2 regions of the Hyphomicrobium sp. DY-1 genome follow, and region 1 is predicted to be linked to the other one. Evidence: predicted binding sites of a transcription regulator. Region 1 holds the regulator's gene; the other holds the start of a gene.
The links. The regulator LexA, encoded in region 1, represses DNA repair genes until DNA is damaged. The targets are predictions, from matches to a motif close to TGTTCNNNNTGTGTTCNG.
Positions count from the first base shown of each region.

Region 2: RLW41_RS06845 (adenosylcobalamin-dependent ribonucleoside-diphosphate reductase) is a predicted target of LexA. The motif match lies at 2,320-2,337, and genes of this name have one in related genera.

Region 1 covers NZ_CP134870.1:319,564-325,063, reverse strand. The annotation lists gene RLW41_RS01510 (ComEC/Rec2 family competence protein) at 1-1,989, shown strand, start outside; gene lexA (transcriptional repressor LexA) at 2,048-2,788, opposite strand; gene RLW41_RS01500 (hypothetical protein) at 3,802-4,035, shown strand; gene RLW41_RS01495 (hypothetical protein) at 4,818-4,955, shown strand; gene RLW41_RS01490 (dihydrofolate reductase family protein) at 5,008-5,500, opposite strand, start outside.
Region 2 covers NZ_CP134870.1:1,447,864-1,453,363, reverse strand. The annotation lists gene RLW41_RS06845 (adenosylcobalamin-dependent ribonucleoside-diphosphate reductase) at 1-2,275, opposite strand, end outside; gene RLW41_RS06840 (hypothetical protein) at 2,437-2,655, opposite strand; gene RLW41_RS06835 (hypothetical protein) at 2,857-3,159, opposite strand; gene RLW41_RS06830 (lysophospholipid acyltransferase family protein) at 3,307-4,107, opposite strand; gene RLW41_RS06825 (YdcF family protein) at 4,100-4,744, opposite strand; gene RLW41_RS06820 (cell division protein FtsX) at 4,909-5,500, opposite strand, start outside.

The sequences.
Region 1 (5,500 bases):
GCGCTGCACAGCGTTGAAGTCTCAGGCACCGTGACAATGGTCGAGGCGAAGCTGCCGCGTGGCCAGCGGCTGACGATCGCCAACCCCAAAATCGCAAATCTCGCTGCAGCCGATACGCCTGCCGTCGTGCGCATCCGCACGATGTCGTCCAAAACGCGCGCCGCACCGGGCGACAAGATCCGCATCAAAGCCAATCTCTCACCGCCGGCAAAGCCAGCGCTTCCAGGCGGCTTCGATTACGCGCGCACCGCTTGGTTCGAATCTGTCGGCGGCGTCGGCTACGCATTCGCAGCGCCAACGATCGAAGGCCACCTCGACCCCAATAGCATCGTCCAATGGTATCGCCGCACCATCGAAAATATCCGTCAGGCGATTGCCGCACGCATCCGTGCGGCGCTTCCTGGCGAAACCGGCGAGATTGCACTTGCCCTTATCACCGGCGAGCGCGGCGGCATCAGTGCCGAGACGAACAACGCCTTCAAGAATTCGGGCCTGTTTCACATTCTCTCGATCTCCGGCCTGCACATGGTGATTGCAGCAGGCGCTGTTTTCTTTTCGATCCGCCTGATCCTCGCTGCGATCCCGCGCATCGCCTTGACGATGCCGATCAAAAAGATCGCCGCCGCGCTCGGCATCATCAGCGCGGTCGCCTATCTCGCGATTTCGGGAGGCCAGTTCGCAACCGTGCGCTCGGCGCTGATGATCTTGATCATTTTCGGCGCCATGCTGATCGACCGGCCGGCGCTTGCGTTGCGCAACGTCGCGCTCGCGGCGTTCCTTATTCTGTTGGCTTATCCCGAGAGCCTGCTCGACGCGGGCTTTCAGATGTCGTTTGCCGCCGTAACCGCGCTGATCGCCTCGCACGAATTTCTGAGCAGCCTGTTCAATCGCGAGCAGAAGCCGCATCCCGTCATGCGCGTCGTCGTCTTCTTCGGCGAGATCATCGCCTCGACGTTGATCGCAAGCGTCGCGGTCGCGCCGTTCGCGGCCTATAATTTTCACCAGAGTCAGCAATATGCCGTGCTCGCGAACATGATCGCCATTCCGATCTGCAACCTGATCGTCATGCCGGCGGCGCTCGTCGCGATGGTGCTGATGCCGTTCGGCCTCGAATGGCTCGGCCTGAAGCTGATGGGCTGGGGCATCGAAGGCATGACGTGGTGTGCGAACGAAGTCGGCGCGTTGCCGGGCGCTGTCGGACATATTCCAGCGATCCCCGAACTGGCTTTCGTGCTGATGCTCACGGGCGGCACATGGTTTTTGCTTTGGCAGACGCCGATCAGGCTTCTCGGCGTTGCACTTATCGGCGCCGGTTTGCTTGTTGCGCCTTGGATGCCGCGCCCTGATGTTCTGGTCGGTCAGAAAGGTTTGCTTGTCGCCGTGCGCGATGACTCGGGCAAGCTCGACGCCATGCCGGGCAAGGGCACGAAATACGACCTCGACCGCTGGCTCGAATACGACGGCGATTCCCGAACGGCGCGCGATGCCAAGACCGGCGAAGGCTTTACTTGCGACGCTGTCGGCTGCATCGCGCATGTCAAAGGCGCGACCGTCGCGGTCGCGCGCCATCCCGCTGCCGTGACCGACGATTGCCTCAACGCCGACGTGCTTGTGCTCGATACGCCCAAGCCCGGCAATTGCGCCGTGCCGCGAACGGTCGTCGACGTTTTCGATCGCTGGCGCAATGGTGCTTACGCCCTTTACGTCGACCGCGGCAACGACAGTCCGGAGCCCAAAATCCGTCTTGAAACGGTCGCGGCCCATCGCGGCGAACGACCTTGGAGCGAGACGCCGGAGCGAAAGCAGGTAGTGCTGCCGAAACCCCGTATTCTGCAGACCCCGTCCCCGGCGGGTGCCCCGGCTGCCGAACCTGCCCGGACGGTCGAAGCAGAACCCGAAACACGCACCTCAGCCGACGTCGATCCGGGGGAGGGGGCGGAACTCGAAACGGAAGATCTCACTGAGCCGGACGCCGAGAGCGGTCGTTAGCCATCGATGCTGCGCCGCGTCGCTCTAGCTCGGTCGACGCATGGCGGCGAACCGCCCCTCAATACCGCCGCATCAAGCCGACGAGGCGCCCCTGAATGTCGATCTGATCCGGTCCGAAAATCCGCGTCTTGAATTCGGGGTTCGCGGCTTCGAGCGCAATCGTCGAGCCCTTCTTGCGCAGCCGTTTCAGCGTCGCTTCCTCGCCCTCGACCAGCGCCACGATAATATCGCCGTTCTCCGCCGTATTGCAGCGCCGGATGATGACGGTATCGCCGTCATGGATGCCCGCCTCGATCATCGAATCGCCTTTGACCTCCAGCGCAAAGTGCTCGCCGTTGGTCAGGATGTCGGGTGGCACCGCAATGTCGTGCGTGTGGTTCTGAATGGCGCTGATCGGCGTACCGGCAGCGATGCGGCCCATGACCGGGATCGACACCGTCCGCGCGTCAATGACGTGCGACGGCGGCGGCGTGGCCACATTCGTCTTCGGCGGCCCGGAGCCTTCGATCACGCTCGGTTGGAAACCCCGCTGCGGTGCTGCGGCCGCGCTGGCACCCTGTGCCGCGGACGGCAAGCCAACCTGGTTGTCCGGCAGCTTGATGACTTCGATGGCCCGCGCCCGGTGCGGCAAGCGGCGGATGAACCCGCGTTCCACCAGCGCCGTGATCAGCCGGTGAATGCCGGACTTCGACCTGAGATCCAGCGCATCCTTCATCTCGTCGAAGGATGGCGGCACGCCGCGCTCCTGCATGCGCGCATGGATGAAGAGGAGGAGGTCTTTCTGCTTTTCGGTGAGCATAGCGGTTCGTCTCAAGCCTTTCCTGGCTGGCAAGCGCGGCGGGCTGAGACGCTGACCACCGAAATACCGCCCGCTCATTCACAGTACAAATCGTGTATGTACTCTAACCGTTCTCGTCTCGTTCCGCAACCCATGCAAGTCAATAGGTCGTGTCTCAGTTTGAATTTTTAGCGCCTGTTGCGCGTTTGCTTGCCCCATTCAGGGTGGCGCTCACCATCTGGGCCAATTTCCGAGGCGCAGTGACTGCAAACCAAAACTGTTACTAGGCCAGGAACCCGTAAGTCCGGCTGGAGAAAAGATTTTATGCCTTCTTGGTAGCAGGATGCACAAAGGCGATGACCGGGCTCGCCGTTGCGCATTTCTTCCCTCAGGACATAGGCCAAAACCTCATTGTGCCCGAACCTCTCCAGCTGATAGCGTGATGTCACCCAAGGCGGGAATAGAAACGAGCTTTCGGGACTGAAGCCTGACGATCTTATCTGCACGTAAGACGCACAATTTGCAGATTACAGTTATAATCACCTCGGCTATGCGCGGACAGAATCACGCGGCCATGCGACACCCAAAGCATAAGCGGCTTGATAGAATAGCATCACCCCGAAAACGACAATTCCCACACGCCGGACCATAGGATCGGCCAAATTCGTATCCAGCGTCCCACTTAAAACAGACAACAAAATCCAAGGAGCCACTCCGACTACCAACATCGTTAGTAGGCAAAAAAACAGAACTCCGAACAAACGGAGATAGGGAGACATCCCCAGCTTGCGGAAAGCGAAATTCCACCATTTTGCCCAAAGAGGGGCCATTGCCGTCCCGAACAAGCTAACGACTATAAGCCAACTGCTGTCCATGCGTCCTCCTACATTAGCGGCAATCCCGCTTCTTATAGGGTCGTCCGTCTTCCGGGCTTAGGCGCCGCTTCGCCCGTCAGTCCAATAATCTCTTCCATCGTCCACAGATGATCTGTGAGTCCCGTGGGCGTGGCGGCCGGCTCGCTAGAGGCGAGTCGGATGCGCCAGCAAAAAACGACGGAAAGACGTCGCATGTCTGTTTATCGACCCGGGCGTTTCATACTTTTGCCGTTGGGGTGGAGCATCGTGCGAACAATGCGAGGTTTGTTTTCTCAAATCATCATTGGGGTCATTGTCACCGTAATCGGGACGCTTGTGACCGACGCCATCACCGGCGGCAACATGAGCCGTCATTTTGTCCCCGGCGTGCACGGCTCCTGGCGCGGGCATTGATGTCCAGATCTGCGCGACTCCTCTGACGCTTTAATGCACGACGCTCCCGATGTGCGCATCGTGGCCGGCTCCCCTTTTTGATTGCGCCGGGACGACACGCTTTTGATTTGCGCATGGCGACTCCCCTGCGGGGTAGCCGGCCGCCATGCGCGGATTTTTTCGGCGCGCTGGCCGCCCGGCGCGTCGCGAAGGAAGAAGCTCCGGGCGTGTGCAACCGGCCGGCTCTGCGGAGCAGAGTCGGTTGCACCAAGTATATAAAGCACGAAGCGGACGGGTTCCGCGGCTGGGTCGTGGCATTTGAAGTCTCGGAACCGATCCGCTCCGTGACAGCCTGAGAACAGGGTCGCGAGCACGGCCACTTAATGAAGCGGGATGCTCCGCACACGGGTTTCTCACCCCGTGCGGACCGGCCGTTCGCCTTGTCCGGAAGCGCGCGTGACGCGCCGGGTCAGGCTGCCCCGTCCGAGCCCGACGCAACGCCTTGCGCGCGAACCCTTCACCGGACGGGCGAGGGAAGTATGCGGGCGGCTCGGAGCGCGGGGATAAGTTTTTTTGTGGGAGGCGCAGCGCCCCGCACGAGCTGACTGACCCACGCCCGAAGCTGACCCGATACCCGCTTTTCGATGGCTGGGAATATAACGGGAGCATTTTTAGGCGACAGGTTGCGGTGGGGCAGGGTCCGCCTTACATTTTTTGAATGAAGCCGAAGTAATCGGTTTATGGAACTCGCCATAGCGGCATTCCGAGCGCGTTTAATCAACAGCCAGCCAAGGAAAAAAGCCATGAACTATTATTCGGATTCTGGTCGCTTCTATTCTCCACGGCCCAATCGGACCGGCGCGATTTACGATGCGCTTGCCGTATCAGTCTTCATGTTTCTGCTGGTCTTCGGGATCGTCTCGACCTACGGCCTCGGCTAGCGCGCCGCGTGTAACCTCTTCCTTGAGGCTTAGACGGCGGAGCCCTCGGCGTTCAGCGGGACAACACCAGATGGGTTGCCAAACCCGTCGGGACCACCTCCGTTACGCGATACCCAAGGCTTGGCAGGTCGATGCCTACAAACAAGTTTTCACCGCGGCCCAGGACGATGGGCGACTGCACTAGGTGTAACTCGTCTATCGCTCTTGCCTTCAGATACTGCTGGACCGTCGAAACTCCGCCGCCGATCTTTACATCAAGGTCGCCTGCGGCGGCTTTGGCTTGAGCGAGAGCCGCCTCGATCCCATCGGTAACAAAATGGAACGTCGTCCCGCCGTCCATCACGATTGGGGCGCGCGCATGGTGGCTGAGGATGAACGTCGGAGCATGATACGGGGGATTGTCGCCCCACCATCCTTTCCAGTCGGGTCCTCCCCAATCGTCTCCGGCCGGGCCGAACATATTTCTTCCGAGGATGAAGGCGCCAAAGCCTGCCATTGCGGCGCTGGCGAACCGGTCTTCGGTACCGCCATCCTTCCCTATCATC
Region 2 (5,500 bases), 1.1 Mb from region 1:
CCACGGGTGATGCCGTGCCGTCATGCGCCGCTGTCTGCGGCCCGCTGCCCAATCGTTCGATGGCCGCAACGGGTAGGTGCACAGGCTTGGTGTCGCTGCCTTCCGCATTTTCGCGCGTGAGGAAACCGATGTGCAGCATATGCTGTTCGATGACGTTACCGATGGCAGCCAGCAGGCTAGGCACGTAGCGGCCACCCATCCAGCGCCCGCCTTCGGGATCGAACACCGCTTTTAACTCTTCAGCAACGAACGAAACATCGCCGCCGCGGCGGAATACGGCGCTAACCATGCGCGTCAGCGCCACCGTCCAGGCGTAGTGTTCGAGGTTCTTCGTATTGATGAAGATCTCAAACGGCCGCCGTCGCCCGTCGCGAACGATATCGTTGATCGTGACATAGAGCGCATGCGCGCTCGCCGGCCATTTGATCTTGTACGTTATGCCTTCGAGCGCTGCGTCGCGTTCGAGTGGCTTCGTCATGTAGACGACGTCACCGAATTTCGCCGGGTCTTCCGAAGCACTGACGCTGGAGGTCGGCGCGGGTTTCGCATCGTTTGCCCCTTCCGCTTTGGACAGCACCGCGCCCGTGACTGCATTCGGCCGATAGGTCGTGCAACCCTTGAGGCCAAGCGCAAACGCTTCCGCATAGATATCCCGGAAGTCTTCGAAGGATATGGCTTCAGGCGTGTTGATCGTCTTCGAGATGGCGCTGTCGACGTAGGGCTGCATCTCTGCCTGCATCGCCACGTGTTCGGCGGGCGACAATGTTTCAGTCGTGACGAACGCATGCGTCAGTGGCGCATTCTCGCCGAACTGGGCGCGGAACTTCCGGTAAGCAAAATCCTCAACGGTTTCTTCGTTCGCCGTCGCACCATCGCCGAGGATGCGCCGCCGGTAGACGAAATCGAACACCGGTTCGATGCCGCTCGAAACATTGCCCGCGAGCAGCGAGATCGTGCCGGTCGGCGCGATCGAGGTCAGGCAGCCGTTGCGGATGCCGTTGGCCGCAATCGCCGCGCGCACATCCTTGCCGAGACGCTCGACATTGGGCCGGGCGAGAAAAGCGCTGGCGTCGTACAGCGGAAACACGCCTTTCTCAGCAGCCAGCGCTGCACTGGCGCGATAGGCGGCATTCTGGATAATCGCCATCCATTCGGCCGCCTTCTCGCGAGCAGCCAAGCTGCCATACGAAAGGCCGAGGAAGATCAGCGCATCTGCAAGCCCCGTGATGCCGAGGCCGATGCGCCGTTTCGCGCGCGCCTCTTGCGCCTGGGCTTCGAGCGGATAGCGCGAGATGTCGATAACGTTGTCGAGAAAGCGAACGGCGGTTGCAACGCGGGCTTCGAGCTTTTGGTAATTGACGTGCGCTTCCGGCGAGAATGGTTTCTCCACGAAACGGGCAAGATTGATCGAACCGAGAAGGCACGCCCCATAAGGCGGCAGCGGCTGCTCACCGCACGGGTTCGTCGCCGAGATCGTCTCGCAATAAGCAAGATTGTTGGCCGCGTTTATCCGGTCGATGAAAATGACGCCGGGCTCTGCGTAATCGTACGTCGCCCGCATGATCTTGTCCCAGAGGCCCTTGGCGTCGATCGTCTTGTAGACCTTGCCTTCGAACACGAGTTCCCAAGGCGAGCCGCGTTTCACGGCCTCCATGAAGGCATCGGTCACAAGAACCGAAAGATTGAAATTCCTGAGCCGCAGCGGATCGGATTTCGCTGCGACGAAAGCTTCGATGTCGGGATGATCGCAGCGTAGTGTCGCCATCATCGCGCCGCGGCGCTGGCCCGCCGACATGATCGTGCGGCACATGGCGTCCCAGACGTCCATAAAGCTGATCGGTCCCGACGCGTCTGCGCCGATGCTTTTGACGGTTGCGCCGCGGGGACGAAGCGTCGAGAAATCATGCCCGATGCCGCCACCGGCCTGCATCGTCAGCGCGGCTTCTTTAACGCTTTCGAAAATGCCGGAAAGATCATCAGGGATTGCGCCGAGAACGAAGCAATTGAAGAGTGTAACGTTGCGGTCCGTACCGGCCCCGGCCAGGATGCGACCGGCCGGCTGAAAGCCGAAATCGGCCATCGCATCGTAAAAGGCAGCGCCCCACTTCGCTTGCGTGGCTTCGTCGGTTTCCGCCGATGCTGCAGCCTTGGCCACGCGCCGGAAGGTGTCTTCGATCGTCTCATCGCCAGCCGCTGTCGGCGACCCGGCAAAGCGGTACTTGCGCCGCCAAATGGCGTCGGAAATCGCGGGCAGAGCTGATAAAATCGCAGACATCGGGGACACCGGGATATAGGCGTTGCCAACCAATCTTCAATGCATGTTCACTATATGTTCCAGAGCTTGGCAAGTCAATCGCTCAAATAAAATAACCGCGGCCGAAGACAGCCGCGGTCCCATCTTTGGAATCGTTGCGCGCCCAACGAGGCGAGCCGACCTTAGTCTTTCATTTTGCGGTAGACGATGGCGCCGACGCTGATGAGCAAGGCGACAGCCGTGAGGCTAGCCGGCCCATCGATCTCGGGCGCAGGAGCCGGACCACCGCCTCCCCCGCCACCGTCGCCAAAGCACCACGGACCAATGCAGAAGGCGAACGCGCTGTTAGCCCAGAGCATCGCGACAGCAAACGTCGCGAGAGCTGCTTTGATTTTCAACATACGCACTCCTCAAAAATAAAACTCCCCGCCAGACCATTAGAAAGCATTTGCTTCCAATTGTAATGGTTAGCGGAAAAACAATTGGTCGTATGGTAACCACCGCCTTCGATGGGCCTGGAATTTGCGGTCAACGGCAATTGAAAAAGCCCGCCGATCTGGCGGGCTTTGCGGCGAGCGTTTATCTCGGGAAGGCTGATCGCCTCAAAGTTTGCAGAGCGTCGCTTCGCCGTAGCACGAATAGCCGATCGCCTCCGAGTTGCACTTATAGTGGCGGGGACCGAACGAATATCCCGGCGTACCGTTGCCCGAAACCCAGGTGAAGTAAATGTTCCAGTCGGTCGCTTGCAGAAGCGCGGCATCGACCTGGAAATGTGCAAGCCCTTCCGTGAGCGCAACGCCCTGGGCGGCTTTCTTGAAACACTGCTTGGCTTCGGCCGGAGCGGCGGCCATAGCGACGCCTCCGACGGCAAGAATGGCCCACATCAACCGGGCGGAAGTACGCATTGGATGGCTCCATGATTGCTGAAACGATCAGACGTAAGATCTGCCACAGCGATGCGAACACCGCGCATAACAAAGCGCAACCACACCGACGATTTTCACCGCGTTGCGGCATAGGCACATCAGGCGGTTGGATAAAATGTGGAAAACCTATGCGGCTTGAGCCGAATTCTGCGTCTTCGCCAGGGGCGGCGGCGAGGGACTGCGTGCCGCTTCCTCAATAAGTCGCATGCTCGCGGTTTCGATGGCCGTCTCGATTTTTTTGCGAAACTCCGCGCGTGGTAATCCCGGTGGCAGCGGCGGCAGGAATTCCACGACGATGGTGCCCGGATAGCGCCAAAGACTGCGGCGCGGCCAGAACAGCCCGGAATTGAGCGCCAGCGGCACGGTGACGACGCCGAGTGCTTCATAAAGAGCTACGTAGCCGGGCTTATAGTCGGGCGGTGCACCCGGAATGGTCCGTGTCCCCTCCGGGAAAATCACGACCTCGCGGCCGATGCTGATCCGCTGCCGGGCGTCCCGGATTAGGGCTTTGAGCGCCGCCGAGGCTTTCTCGCGCTTAACTAGGATGTGCTCGAACTTGATGCAAAACCAGCCGTAGAACGGAATCCACTTCAACTCGTCTTTCAACACGATCGCCGGATCGCGAAAGAGCGAGATGAGCCCGAACGTGTCCCATGCCGATTGATGCTTTGAAATGACGAGGCAGCCTGTCTTCGGCAGATTTTCATGTCCACGAACTTCGAGTTTCGTGCCGCAGATGAGGCGCAACAGCCAGACGCAGGTGCGCCCGTGAACTTCGAGACCTTTCATCGCCCATGGCCTTGGCCCGATGAGCAACCACGAGCCGAGCACGAGATAGAGCGCCGTCACGACGTAGAACACGACGAAATAGACCAGCGATCTGACGATAACCAAAGCGCCCGGCCCGGCTGCTACTGAATTAGCCATCGGCGCGCTTATCCGGCATGATCGCAACAGACCGCCCGTCGCTCCAGTTCATGATCCTCTGCGCGGTAAGGCGGGCGACGGCGGGAAGAAACTTTAAATATTCCGAAATGAGCACGCGCGTCGTGGTCGGATGCAGCCACCAGGCGGTTTCCGGAAACCGCCGCGGCGTTACTGCATAGGGAAGCAGCGTCACGCCCGGCATGGCGAGCGCCAGCTCGGCGAGACTACGGGGCATGTGGTAGCGTGACGTCACGATGATCAATCTCGTATAGCCGTTCGAGTTGGCCCAGGTTCGGGTTTCGTCGGCGTTGCCGACCGTGTCGAGCGCTTCATAGCCGAGATCGACGCAACAATTGAAGATCTGCTTATCGATACCGAGCAGCCGCTGCATCTCTTCGCGGCTGACCTTGCGGTTGACGCCGGAAATCAGCATCCGCTTGGCGCGGCCCTCGCTCATAAGCTTGGCGCCGGCCTCGATGCGATTGTCGCCGCCCGTCAGCACCACGATGCCGTCGGCCTTGTCCCAGCCCGTTGCGTCGTCACGCGTTACGGAAACCGCAAACAGCACGAACCCGAACACGAGCGCAGCCGTGCCGAGCGCCAGCATCAAAACGAAGGCCTTAGAAATCCTTGTCATGGTTGGAATGCTGGTTCGATCTCGCGCGCCCGCCTGCTGCTTGCCAAGGCGTCGGACTCTAGCCGATTTCGGACCGGATAGGCAGCCGTCTCCTCCGGCTGAGCCTGACGCTGTGCCAAGCAAATCACGGTAGTTCCCCCTGCAGATGTCTTATCGGACGGCGGCTAGTGCTTGCCGTTCAGGATGCGATAGACGCCGACGCGCGACGTCACCATGCATAGCCCCGCAATGGTGACGACGACAAACCCCAAAATGACGTAACCGAGCGCGTCGAGAGCGCCGGTCCCCATCAGCCTTTGCATCTCGACGGCGCTGACGGCCCCCCCGCCGAGCAGCTCCGTGATGGCCGGCATGCTCATGAAGACGAGCATGGCGAACGCGGCCCCGACGATGCCGGCCTTGATGCCGAGACGCAGGAAGTGCTTCTCGAATTCGCGGGCAATGAACTTGTCGGTGGCGCCGACGAAGTGCAGCACTTCGACGATTTCCCGGTTGGACGCCATGGCGCTGCGCGTTGCCGAGACGATGATCGCCGTCGTCGCCGCGCCGACGAGCGCCAGGATTGCCAGGCCGCCGAGCGCAAACGACCGCGTCACTGCCCGAATCTGTTGCTGCCAACGGCGATGGTCGTCGAGCGATGCGCCCTTGAAAGTCTTACCAAGGTCGTCGCTGATCTGACGGAAATCGGGCGGATCGGTGCGGTCGATCTCAACGGCGATCAGCCGCGGCACCGGCAACGCCTTGAGCGCATCCGAA